DNA from 3 places in the Glutamicibacter sp. BW77 genome. Region 2 is predicted to be linked to each of the others. Evidence: riboswitches for the same ligand, from Rfam matches in the RefSeq annotation. Region 2 holds a riboswitch; each other region holds the start of a gene.
What was found. Region 2 has a riboswitch for S-adenosylmethionine ahead of CIK74_RS12460 (aminotransferase class I/II-fold pyridoxal phosphate-dependent enzyme). Riboswitches for the same ligand answer to the same signal wherever they lie in the genome.
Positions count from the first base shown of each region.

Region 1 (5,821 bases), on a different contig from region 2:
CCACCGGGGCTGGCATGCGCTCGGTAGAACACGTGAAGCGTTACACCTCGATCTCCACCGCCAACGACCAGGGTAAAACTTCAGGAGTGGCAGCGATTGGCGTGATCGCCGCGGTTCTCGGTATTGAAAACCCTGCAGAAATCGGCACCACCACCTTCCGGGCCCCATATACTCCGGTGTCCTTCGTGGCGCTGGCTGGGCGTAACCGTGGTCAACTGCTGGATCCGGCTCGCATCACCGCGATGCACTCCTGGCATTTGGCCCATGGCGCCGAATTTGAGGATGTTGGTCAGTGGAAGCGCCCCTGGTACTACCCACAGGCGGGTGAAACCATGGACGAAGCGGTGTACCGTGAATGCGCCGCGGTGCGCGAATCGGTGGGCATGCTCGACGCCAGTACGTTGGGCAAAATTGAGATCCGTGGCACGGACGCAGCAGAATTCCTCAACCGCATCTACACCAACGGCTACACCAAGCTAAAAGTTGGCATGGGCCGCTACGGCGTCATGTGCAAGGCCGACGGCATGATCTTCGATGACGGGGTGACCCTGCGACTGGCCGAGGACCGTTTCTTGATGCACACCACCACCGGTGGCGCCGCAGATGTGCTGGACTGGATGGAAGAATGGGCGCAGACTGAATGGCCTGAGCTGGATGTCGTCTTCACCTCGGTTACCGAGCAGCTGGCCACCGTCGCGGTGGTTGGTCCGAACTCCCGTAAGGTGATCGCCAAGCTTGCACCGCACCTGGATGTTTCCAACGAGGCCTTCAAATTCATGGCCTTTGTGGACACCACCTTGGAGAACGGCACCCCGGCCCGGATCAGTCGGATTTCCTTCTCCGGTGAGCTGGCCTTCGAAATCGCGGTGCCAAGCTGGTACGGATTGCGCACCTGGGAAGCGGTATACGCCGCCGGCCAGGAATTCAACATCACCCCGTACGGCACCGAAACCATGCACGTGCTGCGTGCCGAGAAGGGATTCATCATCGTCGGCCAGGACACCGACGGCACGGTGACCCCGCAGGATGCCGGCATGGAATGGGTTGTTTCCAAGCTCAAGGACTTCATTGGGAATCGTTCCTTCAGCCGCCAGGACAATCAGCGCGAGGACCGCAAGCAGCTGGTCTCCGTGTTGCCGGTAGACAAGTCCTTGCGCTTGCCAGAAGGTGCGGCCCTGGTTTCCGCGCAAGCGCTGAGCGAAAACGGGATCACCCCAATGGAAGGCTGGGTCACCAGCTCCTACAACTCCCCGGCACTGGGCCGCACCTTTGGCCTGGCGCTAATCAAGAACGGGCGCAATCGCATCGGCGAAGTGCTCAAAACCCCATACGGCGGCCAGCTGGTCGACGTGGTGGTTTCAGAAACCGTCCTCTACGATCCGGAAGGCAGCCGCCGAGATGGCTAAGCACAGTGTTATCGAATCAACCACCGAGCTACGCCGCTCACCGGCAGCGCACCTCGATCAGCTCATGGCCGCGGCCACCGTCACCGGGCAACGCGCCGTCGCATTACGCGAGATTGCTTTCTCCACCCAGATCTCGCTGCGTGCGGTTCCGGGGAGCGCCGGCCATCAAGCTCTGGCACAGGCTACCGGTGTGGGCTTGCCGCAACAGGTCGGTCAAGTGTCCGGAGACGTGTCAGGCACCGCGGTGCTCTGGTTGGGGCCGGACGAATTTTCGGTCTTCAACGCCGCCGGTGAAGATCTGAGCCCCACCTTGGAAGCTGCCTTGGCTGAGCATGAAGGCCAAGTCACCGACCTGTCGGCAAACCGTACGGTGCTCGAGCTCACCGGTCAGGCAGCATCCTTGGTGCTTCGCAAGAGCTGCCCGGCAGACCTACACCCACGCAGTTTTGCGGTCAACCAGGCGATCACCACCACGCTGGCTAACGTGCCCATCCTGCTCTGGCGCACCACCGAAAATGGTTGGTACCTGATGCCACGCGCCTCATTCACCGAGCATGTGGTGCATTGGTTGGTCGACGCAATGAACGAGTTTGCTTCGGAACCGGTAATCTAGCCACAGAACGATCACCACCTACCAAGTTCGCTTGGGAGAATGGCTGCAACCGTTGGGTCGGTCCAAACTGGACCGACCCAATAGTTGCCTGCACTAGGTTTCAAAGACGAACCACGGAAGGACCTTGATGGGCGACCAGATCCGACACATACTGACGTTGCAGTGCCCCGAGGGCATGGGCATCGCACACGATGTCACCGGCTTTTTAGTAGAACACGAACGCACCATCGTTGAACTGAAACAGTATGACGATATGTCCTCCCAACGCCTCTTCATGCGTGTGGACTTCTCCGGGGATGACGTCCCTGGCCTGCTGGAAAAGATGCGCGAAGAATTTGCGCCAATCGCCGCCGAGCGCCAGATGGATTGGCAGCTTCGTGAGCGCGGACAACGCACCAAAGTGCTCATCATGGTCTCTAAATTTGAGCACTGCCTCAACGACCTGTTGCACCGTGCGCACACCGGCTCGCTGCCTATCGACATTGTTGGTGTGGTCTCTAACCACCCTGATCACCGTTCGCTGGTGGAATGGCACAAGGTCCCCTTCCACCACATCCCGGTCACCAAGGACACCAAGCCTGCCGCCGAAGCGAAGCTGGAAGAGATCATCGAGAGGACCGGCACCGAACTGGTGGTGCTCGCGCGCTATATGCAGATCTTCTCCGATAAGCTATCCACCAAGCTTTCGGGACGCACCATTAATATCCACCACTCCTTCCTGCCTTCCTTTAAAGGAGCCAAGCCGTACCACCAGGCCTGGGACCGCGGGGTGAAGACCGTGGGAGCTACGGCGCACTATGTGAACGCAGAGCTCGATGAGGGGCCGATTATCGCCCAGCAGGTCCAAGAGGTGGACCACACTTACACCGCCGAGGACTTGGTGATCGCCGGGCGCGATACCGAGGCCAAGGCGCTGTCCAATGCGGTGAAGTGGCACTGTGAGGGACGGGTGTTCCTCTGGGGCAACCGCACCGTGGTGCTGCGCTAAATACTGTTCAAAATTTGATGCCCGGCGCCAAGTGCCGGGCATCAAGTGTTGGGGTTAACGCCCTACTTAGTTGTTACTGGCCGCGTGATTACTGGTCGCGGCCGGCGCTGAGGAAACACCTCAAGGCTCGGGTTGGACCGACCTTCTGAACCAGATATGGAAAGTCGGCCCACTGTTCGGGGATCAGCTGTTGGCTGTCACAACCCCACAGCCCGCCATCGATATTTAGAGTGCGCAACCGGTCATGCAGCGCGAACTCAGCGGTCAGATCCGACGCAGCTCGCAAGGCGGTGTCCACTGCGTCCGGTAGCAGCGAAAGAATCAAGGCAAATAATTCGGGGTTCATCCCAACTTTTTCCCACCGCTGCGCATAGTCGCGCCAGAGCTCAGGACGCAATGCAGAGGTCCCGTGAAGCAGTCCGCGACTGACACTGTTCAAGCCCATAAACTGGGAAAACTTATTATCGTAGAGCCCCGCCGGAGTGTAGTTGTGCTCTAGTAGCACCGCGGTCCACCGGCGTTCCCAGGCCAGCCTAGAATTTTTGGCTGCCAGCTCGGTTTGTGGCAACCCATACGCGTCAATTAGCTCGGAATGAGACATGGTGGTTCCTTTCATCAACTTGTCCTCGGATGTTCACCGCGGACCGGTTCTTCCCCTGGGGCACCCCACTGATGGAGGAGGGTTGCCGCGTAGTCAGCCAGGTACTTAGGACTACGGCTCTTGAACCTGATAAACAGCATAAACCAGTGCACCGACACTTTAGCTTGACCAATATTTGTCGCATACATAGAACTCGGCATTGACCTTCACCGGCATGAATGTTCGGCGTAGAATATGGCAAACGTAGACACAGGGCTCAACCTGGTTGCGTGTGCGTCATCCGGTGCCGTATTTTGCCCGGTGGTAGCCCTAGATCGTGGGGATCAAGGGCTTCGGGAATTTGCCGTCAAAGTCGTAATCCTATGATGGTGGCCCGGCAGTACGGGCAATTTGCGCGGTGTTCCAGACACAGCGCACGCTGTAAACAGGGGACAATCCAATGAACGGCATCAAGAAGTCCAGATTATTGACGCTTATCACCGCCGGCATCGCCAGTGCCGGCCTTCTGTTGGCAGGCATGGCACCGGCCACGGCACTTGCACCAACCACGCGAAGCAATAGTACCGTGGTGATCAACTACGTAAATTTGGGTGATTCGTATTCTGCCGGCTTTGGCTCGGGATCTATTAAGCCCGGTCCCTTCGACGGTTGTCTGCAAACCACCGGCCCGTCACACGTAACCAATATCGATCAGTTACCTGGCGTCAAACTCACCGCCGATGCGGCCTGCACAGGCTTTAACACTGCACAGATTGCTCAGGTCGCGGCCGGGGTAGCTCCACAACTGGCGGAAGCAGATCTGGTTACCCTCACCTTGGGTGGAAATAATTTGCAGTGGGGTGAAACCGTCGCAGCCTGTGCCAGTGGGAGCACCGCAGAGAAATGCCAGGGGATGCTGAAACTCGGCTACGCGTCCATGCCGGCACTGCGTGCGGATGTGCGATCCACACTCAAACAGATCGATGCGGCCACCGGCGCAAAGATCCTCGTGCTGGGCTATCCGCGGTTGTTCACCAGTTCTCACGGCGACCAGCCATTGATCACGGCCAAGAACGCACGGGCACTGAATAAGTTAGGGGACACGCTTAATCGAACTATCAAGGCTGCCACCAAAGGCACGGATAGCTCCTTCGTTTCGGTGACCGGAGCGTTTATGAACCATGGGGTGGGTGCCACCCAATCCTGGATCAGTTTTAATCTGGCTAACCTTGAAGACCCGTTCAACTTGCACCCAACCACCACCGGTTATCTCAACGGGTACTACCCAGCGGTCAAGCGCCACATTAACCTGAAAAAATTGGCGCATCACGACCGGTATCAGCACAAGCATTCACACTCGCGGCATCATCACGGCTAACTTCGAGCGCGAGCATGTTTGGGTTCCGGATAACTTGCGGGACCCCAACAGCGTGCCTTCCAGCCGGTTTAGCCTAGGCCAGTAAGGGAGCTCAAGACGTTTCTAGAATGTTGCAGACAACGCAGAAACTCCCTGTCATAATGGGTTTAACGGCGAAAGTAAGTCGTGAGTGAAGCCGAAGATCAACTCGGCCTGATCAGTGGGAGTACAGATGACCGAGCGTATTTTTCTCGTTGGTGTTGAGCCTGGACAGTCGCCTTCGGTGCTGGAAGCCGTCATTGGACTGGCTGCGCCTACTGACACAAAAATCATGTGCATCTACGTAGATTCCGGACGTTTTGTCACCGAGCGGCTACCCACCGGAGAAATCATCGCCGACACCACTTTCGACGGCGAAGAACAGATCCCACAGGATTTCTCTCCAGATCTGGCTGCACAACTCACCGCGTCCTTCGAAGGCCACAACGTGCGCTGGGAAGCTCGCAGCGTCGCTGGAGATCCTGCCAAGGCATTGGCTCGTGTTGCCGAGCAGCTCGACGCCCAGCTAATCGCCATTGGCACCCGGCGACCGGGGATACGTAGCCGCATGGAAGAGCTCATGGACGGGTCAATCGCGGTCGCGCTGAGCCACAAACAAAGCCGTCCGGTCCTGGTAGTGCCGCAAAGTCCGCAACTATCTGATATCCCGGCCGAAGCGAAGTAACCTAGCTTCGCTTCGAGGCGAAAACTCGGTCCAGCCTCTCGCGCTGAATTACGATGAGTCCATGACTTCGCACAACGTAGATCTCGCTATTATTGGCTCGGGTTCGGGCAACTCGCTAATTACCAATTACTGGGATGACAAGAAGGTGGCTAT
Region 1 is NZ_NRGT01000057.1:191,171-196,991, reverse strand. It holds gene CIK74_RS09240 (sarcosine oxidase subunit alpha family protein) at 1-1,406, shown strand, start outside; gene soxG (sarcosine oxidase subunit gamma family protein) at 1,399-2,019, shown strand; gene purU (formyltetrahydrofolate deformylase) at 2,147-3,007, shown strand; gene CIK74_RS09225 (hypothetical protein) at 3,096-3,608, opposite strand; SAM riboswitch class IV at 3,619-3,734, opposite strand; gene CIK74_RS09220 (GDSL-type esterase/lipase family protein) at 4,048-4,965, shown strand; gene CIK74_RS09215 (universal stress protein) at 5,177-5,668, shown strand; gene CIK74_RS09210 (mycothione reductase) at 5,730-5,821, shown strand, end outside.
Region 1: it holds a riboswitch for S-adenosylmethionine, as region 2 does, so the genes downstream of both, CIK74_RS09225 (hypothetical protein) here and CIK74_RS12460 (aminotransferase class I/II-fold pyridoxal phosphate-dependent enzyme) in region 2, are expected to answer to the same signal.

Region 2 (5,821 bases):
AGGACCAGCGCGTCTCTGTGTTCGCCTAGCTGCGCATCGCGTTGGATGCGCGACTGCAAGGCGCGGGCGATGATCACCGTGGAGTCTCCAGCCTGAATCCGTTCGACGATCTGTCAGCGCAGCCACGCGTGCACGTGGTCGAACACCGATTCGTTCGCGCTCAATCGGGTCCAGGTCTGGTCCTGAACAAAGCGGTCGATGACGCTGGTTGCGCCGAGCTTCGCCACTCCGTCCTGGGCATCCAGAAAATGTGCAACCACCGTCGCCGCCTGGGCAAGTACCCCGGCGGCCGAGGACTACGCGGAAACAGAGAACAACAGCAGCGGAAGCTGCGCGCTCACCGATGCCACCGATGACCCGGTTAGTGTCACCGGGCCCTGGCCTGCATCAGCGGTAGTCAGTGCGATGTCGCCGGGTGCCCGCGGAAGAGCGCCTTGAAGTCTTCCGCGGGCAGTGGCGGCGCCGCCACTGCGGTATTAAACGCGAGCGCCGACGAGCTCCTCTCGCAGTACCGCGGCCCCGGTACTCAGCGCGCTGAGCTTGGACAGTGCAACATCGCGGGGGAACGGTGCCATGCCGCAGTTGGTACTCGGGATCAGCTTGTCTGCATCCACATATTCCAGTGCCTTACGCAGTGTCTCAGCCACTTCTTCAGGGGTTTCAACATGCTGGTTTGCCACATCGATTGCGCCGAGCATAACCCGCTTGCCGCGCACCAGCTCCACGACCTCCAGCGGGACATTCGAGTGGTGGGATTCCAACGAAATGGTGTCAATGGACGAGCGCTGCAGCAGCGGGAATGACTTCTCGTAGTGACGCCACTGGGTGCCCAGGGTTGCTTTCCAATCATTGTTCGCCTTGATGCCGTAGCCAAAACAAATATGCGCCACGGTCTCAGCCTTCAATCCTTCGCAGGCGCGTTCCAGAGCGGCCACGCCCCAGTCGGCTACCTCGTCGAAGAAGACATTGAACGCCGGCTCGTCAAACTGGATGACATTCACCCCAGCGGCTTCCAACTCCTTGGCTTCCTGGTTCAGGATGGCAGCGAACTCCCAGGCCAGCTTCTCGCGGCTGCCGTAGTAGCCGTCATGCAAGGTGTCCACCATGGTCATCGGACCGGGCAGGGTCCACTTGATCTGGCGGTCGGTTAGCGTGCGCAGGAACTTCGCATCCTCTACGAACACCGGAGCCTTGCGCTCCACTGCGCCGACCACGCTGGGCACATTTGCCTCATAGCGGTCACGGATCAGCACGGTCTGGTTGTTTTCGAAATCAACGCCTGAGAGGTGCTCGATGAAGGTGGTGACGAAGTGCTGGCGGGTCTGCTCGCCATCGGAAATGATGTCGATGCCGCGGCGGGTCTGCTCCAGGACCGCGGCGCGCATCGCGTCCTGCTTGCCCTCGATGAGTTCTGCGCCTTCGAGCTTCCACGGGGACCAGAGGGTCTCGGTTTCAGAAAGCCATGAAGGCTTGGGCAGGGAGCCGACGATAGAGGTGGGAAGCAGGGAATTGGTCATAATTGGTCCTTCGGATTCCTAAGATAATTGATTAGGCGGTGGGGACTGCGCAGTTGGCAGCCCAGGATTCGAGCAATTGGCGATTCGGGGTGATGAAATGCTCTTCGGTGAACTTGCCTTGGATCTTGCCCAATTGGGTTCGCTCTTCGCGGTCATAAAAAACGCGGGTAGGGGAGAAGTCCTGGGCGCCGAGACTCGGGTGGTACACAGCAGGCGCTGCCGAATTGGCGTTGTAGATCTCGGGGCGGTAGATCTTCTGGAATGTCTCCATGGTGCTGATCAGGCTGATCAGCTGCAGATTGGTGTAGTCGTTGAGCAGGTCGCCACGGAAGTAGAACGCCAGCGGTGCCACGGCACCTGGTGGCATGAAGTAGCGCACGCTCAAGCCCATTTTTCCGAAGTAGGCGTCGGTCAATGAATTCTCATCCTGTTGGTATTCCAAACCGAGCACTGGATGGCTGTTGCCGGTGCGGAAATAGGTTTTGGAAGTCGAGACGCTGATGCAGACCACCGGCAACTGGGCAAAACGCTCACGGTACGCCTGTGAGTTCAAGAAATGCTGGAAGAGCTGCCCATGGAGATCGCCAAAATCTTCCGGAAGCACCGGGGCTCCGCTGTCATTACACGAAGCTGGAAGCACCACGCTGAAGTCGTAATCGCGGACATAAGAAGAAAAATTATTGCCGACTATTCCCTGGGTTCGAGTGCCGGTGAGTTTATCCACGATCGTGGTTTCAAGCACTTCTAAAAGAGGAAATTGCTGGTCGGTATTATCGGCAGAAAAATGCACATTTGCGGAAATGATTTCCAGTTCAAGAGAATAGCGGTCGCCCTGGGGATTGTCCCAGTGAGCCAAGGAATTGAACCGGCGGTTGATCATCGTCAGGGCATTGCGCAGGTTCTCTTCGCGGCGCTCTCCACGCGCCAAATTGGCGAAGTTCGTGGTGGTGCGCGAATTTGTCGAAGGGGAGTAATTCTCGTCGAATTTAGTGGTGTTAATGCTGAAATTTAATGCGTCTGCCATGATGGCCAATCTGTATTTGGGAGGCCTGGGCAGGCCGAGGGGAAGTCGTTGCGTCAATCATGCAGGGTGATTCTTGATATCGGGTAACTCGATATAACTATGGATTGATATAGACTCTGGCTATGGTTCAGGGAACAAATGGATTGACGCTGCAGCAACTTCGTTATTTCGTGGCGGTCGCCTCCGAGGGGTCCATCTCCGCGGCGGCCGACCTCATTTACGTCGCACAGCCCAGCATGTCCTCAGCGATGAAAGAGCTTGAATCACGAGTCGGGCGCACCTTGCTGATGCGCTCGGCCAGGGGAGTAACGCTCACCGCCGAAGGCGCAGAATTCCTCGGCTACGCCCGGCAGGTGCTCGAGCAAGTGGAGCTTCTCGAGCATCGCTATCTCGGTCGCCCCTCGGCCCGGCGGCTGCTGGGCGTCTCCACCCAGCACTACTCCTTTTCGGTGGATGCTTTTGTTCGGATGGTGCAGGCCAGCGGGGCCGAGGAATACCAGTTTTCGCTCCGCGAGACGCGCACCGAACAGATCATCGAGGACGTGCGCACCCTGCGCAGCGACATCGGGATCCTGTACCGCAACGACTTCAACCGGAAGGTCATCGACAAGCTGCTGCGCGAGTCCCGGCTGGTATTCCACCCGCTGTTCCTGGCCGATCCGCACATTTTCATCTCGCGCAGCAACCCGCTGGCCACCCGAACCCAGGTCACGCTCGAAGACCTCGAAGACCTGCCCCGGCTGACCTTCGACCAGGGCGCGAATAATTCCTTCTACTTCGCCGAGGAGGTGCTCTCCACGCGCTCCAGCCAACGCGAAATCCAGGTCTCGGACCGCGCCACCATCTTCAACCTCATGATCGGCTTGGGCGGGTACACGATCTCCACCGGCATCATCAGCGACGAGCTGGACCCCTCCATCGTGGCCATCCCGCTAGCGATCGAGGAGCGCATCGAGATCGGCTGGATTGATCACGCTGCCATTCCGCTCACCGACCAGGCCCAGCGCTACCTGCAAGAAGTGCGAACGGTGGTCGCCAGCTTCGGGGTAGAAGTGCTTGGCTGAGCCGCCAGCAGCGTAACCCCCGGTCATCGAGCACCGGCACATCGTCACAAACTTCCAACAAAACCTCTACATCACGCCGATTCATCTCAAAAGGTCGCGTCATAAAGTGCTGCCGGCCACCTCGTCATCATGACAACGAGAAGTCATATGAAGCCTGGCGGCCTTGTATGAAGCCGGCCGCCCGATACCGCTTGCACCGTTTGCGTCCCATGGCCAACCATGGAGGAACAACAAACCATCAAGAGCGACTAAGAGATCTGGCTCGTTGACGTCGCAGCAACCATCGGGAAACCGAAAGGTGCTAATGCCAGGAACGATGGAGCAGTTCCGAACGCGTTTTTGCGTACTGTGCTTCGTGCCGCCGCACGATGCCAATCGGTGCACTCCCTCGCAGATAATCGAGGAGGAGCCATGAGCCAGGAAACCGACGCGGTGCACGCAGGGTACCGCCCGAGCGGAGACTTCCGCCCGATGCTGCCGCCGCTGCACAATTCCGCAGCCTACCAATTCGCATCGCATGCCGAAGCGATCGAGAAGTTCGCCCTGCGCCAGGCCGGCTTCACCTACTCGCGCACCGGCAACCCCACCGTTTCGATTCTCGAACAGCGCGTGGCCGCCCTGGAAGGCGGGGCCCACGCGGTGGCCACCGCCACCGGGCAGGCAGCCGTGGCCTTGTCCCTGCTGGCCCTGACCCAGGGACCCAAGCACATTGTGGCCTCTTCCTCGCTGTACGGCGGCACCGTGGACCTGTTCACCGACACCTTCGCCGACTTCGGCATCCGCATCAGCTTTGTCGACCAGGCCGACCCGTCCGCCTGGGCCGCTGCCATTGAGTCGGACACCCGGGCGTTCTTCTTGGAGTCCGTCTCCAACCCGCTGTGCACCGTGGCCGATCTGCCCGCCATCGCGGCGATCGCCCACGAGCACAACATCCCGGTGGTGGTCGACAACACCCTGGCCACCCCGCTGAATATTCGGCCTCTGGAACTCGGTGCCGACATCGTGGTGCACTCGGCCACCAAGGGCCTGGCCGGTCACGGCTCGGTGCTCGGCGGGGTAGTGGTGGACTCGGGGAAATTCGACTTCTCCGATGCCGCCCGCTGGCCGCAGATCGCCGCCCCGCGGGTGCGGCTGAACAACACCTCGCTGCTTGAGCGCCACGGACCGGCCGCCTACGCAATGCTGGTGCGTTCCAAGTTCCTGCACGATCTGGGCCCGACCCTGGCCCCGGCCAGCGCCCAGGGCATCCTTGCAGGCATCGAGACGCTGCCGGTGCGCGCCGCCCACGTGCAGCGCAGCGTCACCAGGCTGATCGACGCGCTTGCCGAGTATCCGGGCATTGCCGCCATCCACCACCCTGCGCTGCCCGGCCACCCGAGCCACGAGCTGGCCAAGAAGATCACGCCCAAGGGCACCGGCTGCGTGCTGGCCATCGAGCTGGCCCACCCGGCCCTGGTTTCCCCGGTAATCGATGGGCTCAAGCTGATTTCCCTGGCCGCGAATGTGGGGGACACCCGCACCATGGTCTCCCACCCGGCGACCATGACGCACTGCCGGCTCTCGGAGCAGCAGCTGGCCGACGCCGGCCTGAACACCTCCACCCTGCGCCTGTCGGTCGGTCTGGAAGACCCCGCCGACCTGCTCGCCGACCTCACCCAGGCACTGGATCTGGCATTGGACCAGGCCCTGGCCCCACAAACCCAAGGAGCATGATGACTGGCTTCAACACCCTCGCCGTGCACGCCGGCCAGCACAAGGATCCGCACACCGGGGCGGTCGTGCCCCCGATCTACCAGACCAGCACCTTCATCCAGGACGGCATCAACGTGCTGCGTTCCGGGCATGAATACTCCCGCGGCTCGAACCCCACCCGCGACGGATTCCAAGAGCAGCTCACCGCACTGGAAGGCGGGACCGCCGGATTCGCCTTCGCCTCGGGCATCGCCGCCGAAGACGCGCTGCTGCGCGCAGTGCTGGAACCGGGCGACCACATCATCCTGGGCGCCGACGGCTACGGCGGCACCAACCGGCTGATCTCCAAGCTGCACGGCAAATGGGGGATCACCTCTTCCGCGGTGGACATCACCAGCCTGGATTCGGTGCGCGCCGCGGTGCGCCCGAACACCGCGCTGCTCTGGGTGGAGACCCCGTCCAACCCGCTGCTGGGCATCGCCGACCTGGCCGGCTGGGCAGCCATCGCCCGCGAGCACGGCGCC
Region 2 is NZ_NRGT01000073.1:20,377-26,197, forward strand. It holds gene CIK74_RS19075 (hypothetical protein) at 114-260, opposite strand; gene CIK74_RS12445 (methionine synthase) at 477-1,517, opposite strand; gene CIK74_RS12450 (DUF1852 domain-containing protein) at 1,549-2,541, opposite strand; gene CIK74_RS12455 (LysR family transcriptional regulator) at 2,664-3,605, shown strand; SAM riboswitch class I at 3,838-3,928, shown strand; gene CIK74_RS12460 (aminotransferase class I/II-fold pyridoxal phosphate-dependent enzyme) at 4,017-5,318, shown strand; gene CIK74_RS12465 (cystathionine gamma-synthase) at 5,318-5,821, shown strand, end outside.

Region 3 (5,821 bases), on a different contig from region 2:
GGAACGTCGCCCAAGTACGCCAGTAGGTGCCTTGCGTCGATGAGTGGTGGCACAGAATCAGTCATCCTCTCATCGTTTCACGTTCAGCGCGCTGGTGGAAGTTGAGAACCCTAACTGTGAACAATCACCCGTATTCGCGGTAGCTTAGTTACATGTCTCAAGTGTGGCCTTATATCCCCGCCCGTACAGTAAATATCACCACTCTGGTGGAATTCGACAGGCTAGCCGCCGAAGCTCTCGAGACCCAGATGGCACGTGCCAGGAACTGGCGTGTACACCGGGTTGATTTGCAGACAAGAGATTCGCTCCTGGGTACCCTCGATCTAGCCGACTGTCTTTTTATCGATTGTGTGTTCTCCTCCCAGGGGCGTGCTCTGGTTGAAGCTACCGGTGGGCTTTGCATGAGTAGTGGAGTGCAACTGCCTTTTGATATTTCCGAACGCGATTTATATACCCCGTATGAACTGTATTCAGGGATCAAAGAAGTGCCCTATGCGCAGGTACCTGACGCGCAGATATACACCTATTCACAATCTAAACCACCGCTGAAATTTGCTACCGACGACACCGCTATGGCTACCACATTGCATGACCACCATATTGGGCAGGCAATGATAAATGCGGTGTACGACGGAGTTTTCGCCAACACCCCGATGATTGGTGTCATGGGTGGGCATGCGGTACAACGAGGAACCCAAGAATTTGCCGATGCCGTTCAGCTTGGGACCACTCTCACGCGTAAGGGTTACTCGATTGTGACCGGTGGGGGCCCCGGTGCGATGGAAGCAGCTAATGCAGGTGCTTGGCTTGCCGATTATGAGCCCCAAGACATCGTTGCCGCCTTGGATATTTTGGCGCAGGCACCCGACGCTATCCGCCATCGCACTATGTGGGCGCGCGCGGCGGTACGAGTGCGTGAGCAATTTCCTAGCAAGAATCATTCGTTGGGCGTGCCCACCTGGTTCTATGGACATGAGCCACCAAACCTCTTTGCCACACATATTGCCAAGTTCTTCACGAATTCCATTCGCGAAGCGATCTTGCTCGAACAATCAAACGGCGGAATCATAGTGTTGCCAGGCGCTGCCGGGACCGTCCAAGAAATATTCCAAGATGCCTGCGAGAACTATTATGCGACCGGTGCGCGCGTCACCCCTATCGTTTTGGTCGGAGAAAAACATTGGCGCGAAGAACTACCGGTCTGGCCACTGCTCCAAGCGCTGGCAGTTGGCCGGGCCATGGAAGACCGAATTGCGTTGGTAGACACCGTGGACGAAGCGGTCGCATTCATTGAAACCATGACCCCGTTGCGTCGCCGCACACGGTTCTAAAAAAGCTTCTGGCCGCAGCCACCTTGGGCGGCGGCCAGATAGGCAGTGAGCGCTACGCTACCGAGGTTCCAAAGAGCAGACCCAGACAGTACGTAACCGCAGCAGCACCCAAACCAATGGCGAGCTGGCGCATGCCACGTTTTACTGGGGAAGCCCCGGAGAGCAAACCAACGATACCTCCGGTGAGAAGCAACGCAATGCCGACCAAGACCACGGCAACAATCACCGCAGGAAGACCGGAGAGTCCAAAGATATAGGGAAGAATTGGGATGACTGCGCCAGAGGCAAAGAACATAAAGGAAGACATGGCCGCTCCCGGAGCCGAACCAAGTTCCTCATGTTCGCGTTCAAGTTCAGCCGAGCGCACTTCCGGGTGGAGCGAGAACGAGGGGTTGCAGTCACAGGTGAACAGACCCATGCGTTCGGCGGCACGGTGCTCTGCATCCTCATCATTCATTCCTCGGGCCTTATAAATCAAGACCAATTCGTTCGCGTCCAAATCTAGATTCTGAGCCGCAGAGAGTGTGACCTGAGTGGGACGTGATGCGGAGAGCAGCTCGCGCTGGGAACGCACCGAGACGAACTCGCCGGCTGCCATGGACAGCGCACCTGCCAGCAAACCGGCAATACCGGAGAAGAGCACAAACGAAGACGCCACCCCGGTAGCGCCAATACCCATAACCAACGCCAAATTTGAAACGAGACCATCGTTGGCTCCGAAAACTGCTGCGCGGAAGTTGCCAGATAGTCGGGTGCGACCCGCGGTTGCCAAGGCCCGAACAACCTCCTCATGGACCTGTTCATCTGCAGCCATTTGCGGGGCCGCATCTTGATCGGTGGCGTAAGGAGAATTTCCTTCGGCGCGCTGGGCTAGCGCCAGGACAAAGACGGAACCAAAATGGCGGGCCATGAAACGCAACATAGTCCGTCGCAACGAGGGGCGGACCGGGCGGGCGTGTTCGCCTAGTTTTGCACGCCAGTAGTTTTCATGGCGTTCTTCGGCTTCCGCCAGTCCGCGCAGAATCTGGTGTTCTTGCCCGGTGCGTTTTACCGCTAGTTCACGGTAAATCGCACCTTCGGCGACTTCGTCGGCCATATATTTACGCCAACGACGTATTTGTACCTTGGTGGGCTGGGGTGTTGAGCTTTGGGTCATCACGGGGATGAGTCTCCTGAGACAGAGTGGATCTAGCGGGCAGGCTAATGATCCGAGGTAGGTTCAACTGTTCAGTTTAGTGAGCGAAGTGAAAGCTGGGAATTTGGCAAGGCTAAATACGTGGGGGATACCGTGATTATGCCCGGTGACGGCGATAAAAACAGAGAGTTCTTCTCGGGACACATCAAAACTGGGGGTTCGTACGGTACGAGTCAGGGATTCGGCCAGCCGTCGAGGATTGGTGACAAAATAACTAACCCAGAGACCATGCAGTGGAAACTGCACTTGACCGGTTTGCAGATCGATAATCGGAAGAACATTGATACTCATGGCAACACGTACCCTCAAGAGAGCTCTTGCCCGCAGCCGGTCGGCGCACGGACCGCTTCTTCATCCGAACCACCCATGAACCTGGGGTTGGTGCGCGGCCAGTCGGAGCTTGGCGCCGCATCTCGTGAAGCAACATTACGATGCTACACCGACGCCAGCTGCGCCCACGTAGTGCTACGTAATACTAGGTTTACCGGCCCTGCGCTCGCCGAGGACGAACCGCTCAGCGCTCTACTTACGCTGGACTACCTCTTGCGAAAGCTGTTGCAAATGCGAATATTGCTCTTGCCATTGAGCGGAACTGTAACTTGGGAGATTTAGAGCCTGTTCACGAAGGCCGACCTGACCGTCGAGCAGCTCACGAACTATATCAAGCTGTCCGGCGTGCCTGGAGGTCTCCGCGATCATATGCACGATGAGATGTTCTACGGTGCTGTGGCGATGAATGGACCACCAAGGGATGACGGCCGGAGAAGCTAACTCTAAATTATCCAACGCCGCTTCGGCGAAGGCGACGGATTTTCGGTACAGCTCTAGCACGTCTTGAACCGAATAATCTGCCGGAGGCAAAAAATCGATTTGTGAATCCTCACTTTGCAGCAATTCGAGTACATGATCATCGTTAGGGAGTAGCCCCAAGCATTCACCAAAGTAACCATATTCGGTCACAGCTAGGTGGTGCACGATGCCAAGCATATGGGTGCCGGTAGGCGTCATCGGACGGCGGGCCAATTCTTCGCTCAGCGCCTCGCACTTCCAAAGCACGGTGCTACGTGCCTCATTTAAATAGGCGCGAAGCCTTTGGGCGGACGGATCATTGATGGTGTCCATGCGCCGAGTCTAATTTCAGTCGCGTCCAATGGACAGGGCTGAAACGACATTAAGATCGTGAGGTTATCTGAACAGCGACTGCTTAAGTCGGGGCCCGGTTGCATATTGGTAAACTTGCCCAATGTAAGGGTCGGATCAGAATGGTTTGGCCACATCTGTGACCGAGGACCACCAACCCGTGGCGTCTTGGCAACAAAAATGGTGGGAGCTCATGAAAACACTGCCCGTAGAACCCACCGGCGCAGCGATCAATATTGGCGCCCGTTTGCGAGGCGTACGACAAACGCGCCGGCTAACAATCGACCAAGTCGCCGAAATGTCTGGGCTGACTAAAGGTTTCTTGTCTCGGGTCGAACGGGACCTGACAAGCCCATCCGTGTCGACATTGCTCAAGCTCTGCGATGTGTTGGGAATAGAAATTGGCCAACTTTTTTCTGTGCCCGAAACAAAACTAGTCAGGCTTCAAGAAGCACCACGCATTGCCCTAGGTGGTGAGGGAATCACCGAACAACTTGTCACCCCACGCACCGAAACACGTGTGCAAATGATTAGGGCCGAGGTTGCGCCACAGGGTTCGGGTGAAGCCGAACTATATTCGGTGGACTGCAAGGTGGAAGTGCTTCATGTGATTTCTGGCGGATTCACTTTGGTGTTGCCCGAGGACCGTATCGAATTGCACGCAGGAGATACCGTGACTTTTCCGGGCCGCGAGCCACACAGCTGGGAAAATACGACTGATCAGACAGCCGTAGTCACGTGGACTCTCTTACTCTGAATGACAGTGAGCGGTTCGTTCGGGAAAATTTTAGCCACGAGCGGCTGACCGTTTTAGCTAGATAAATTTCAAAGCGTATCCTTGAAATAGTGTCAACAACGTTAATCGACGCCGCTAAATAACCGAAGGGAGCTCCGTGACGGAAAGTGAGCCACGGGCTGAACAGTCGGAACTACGCTCTGCCAATTGGTGGATGTCTGCAATTCTCGGTGTCCTCATTGGTGTGACCATGACGTTGATTCGCACCCAACGTAATTTTTTCATTCTAGGTGCCGCGATTCTTGCCGGCGTAATCTTAGTGTTGGGACTTCGCACTATTTATCGGCGCTCACGCTACCCACAGATGGCTCAGGCTAAAACTTCATGGGTTTATGGGCTTTGGGCCGTGTTGTTGCTGGTGCTTGCTGGCCCGGTACAGCTCATATACGTGGCGGACGAACTCGACGAAATTGCCATCAAGTCGTTAGTTCTCTCGGTGGGTTTCACCCTGGGGTTCCATGAAGTGGACCGGGCCATAGTTGATAGCAGTAAGAAGTCCTTCAAAGCTTAAACGCTAGGCAGTGCTCACTCATAGGGAGGATGCGATGTCCGCCGAGAACCTCGCGATCGGAATCGACATCGGGGGAACTAAAATTGCCGGGGGCATAGTAGATGGTAATGGCCAGATCCTGCGCCGAAGTTTCCGTCCCACTCCGGGGCAGAATGCAGCCTTGACCGAAGATGCTATCGCCGCCGTAGTTAACGAGCTGAGCGATGGTAACCAGCAGCTACCAGTAGGTATCGGAGCCGCCGGGTGGATCAATCGCAGTGGCTCTCACGTTCTTTTCTCGCCTCATCTTGCCTGGCGCGATGAGCCGGTGCTAGAACGTCTCGAAGCAAAAATGAACCGCAAGATCACCTTAAACAATGACGCGGATGCCGCTGGATGGGCGGAACACCGTTTTGGTGCCGCGCGCGGCGAAGAGCTCAGCGTTTGCCTAACGCTCGGCACCGGCATTGGCGGCGCAATTATTTTTGATAATCGAATTTTACGGGGCAGCTTTGGTGTTGCCGGCGAGTTCGGTCATCAAACCTTAGTAGTCGAGGGGCATCGTTGCCCCTGTGGCAACCGTGGGTGTTGGGAGCAATATGCCTCAGGTAACGCGCTGGGACGCGAAGCCGCAGAGCTTGTCCGGCTCAATTCTCCCCGAGCGCATAATCTTCGTGAGGCCTGCTCCGCGGACCCAGCGCTGGTCACGGGCGCGATGGTGACATCTTTGGCCGCTAATGGCGACCTCGCCTGTATGGAACTCATTGAAGAGATGGGACATTGGTTGGGATTGGGAATCTCAAACCTTGCAGCAGTTCTGGATCCTGGTGTCGTGGTGATTGGAGGGGGACTGGGATCCGCTTCTACTT
Region 3 is NZ_NRGT01000006.1:51,659-57,479, reverse strand. It holds gene CIK74_RS00440 (DEAD/DEAH box helicase) at 1-65, opposite strand, end outside; gene CIK74_RS00435 (LOG family protein) at 153-1,331, shown strand; gene CIK74_RS00430 (VIT1/CCC1 transporter family protein) at 1,384-2,487, opposite strand; gene CIK74_RS00425 (hypothetical protein) at 2,551-2,817, opposite strand; SAM riboswitch class IV at 2,835-2,947, opposite strand; gene CIK74_RS00420 (DinB family protein) at 3,049-3,648, opposite strand; gene CIK74_RS00415 (helix-turn-helix domain-containing protein) at 3,860-4,423, shown strand; gene CIK74_RS00410 (hypothetical protein) at 4,560-4,973, shown strand; gene CIK74_RS00405 (ROK family protein) at 5,008-5,821, shown strand, end outside.
Region 3: it holds a riboswitch for S-adenosylmethionine, as region 2 does, so the genes downstream of both, CIK74_RS00425 (hypothetical protein) here and CIK74_RS12460 (aminotransferase class I/II-fold pyridoxal phosphate-dependent enzyme) in region 2, are expected to answer to the same signal.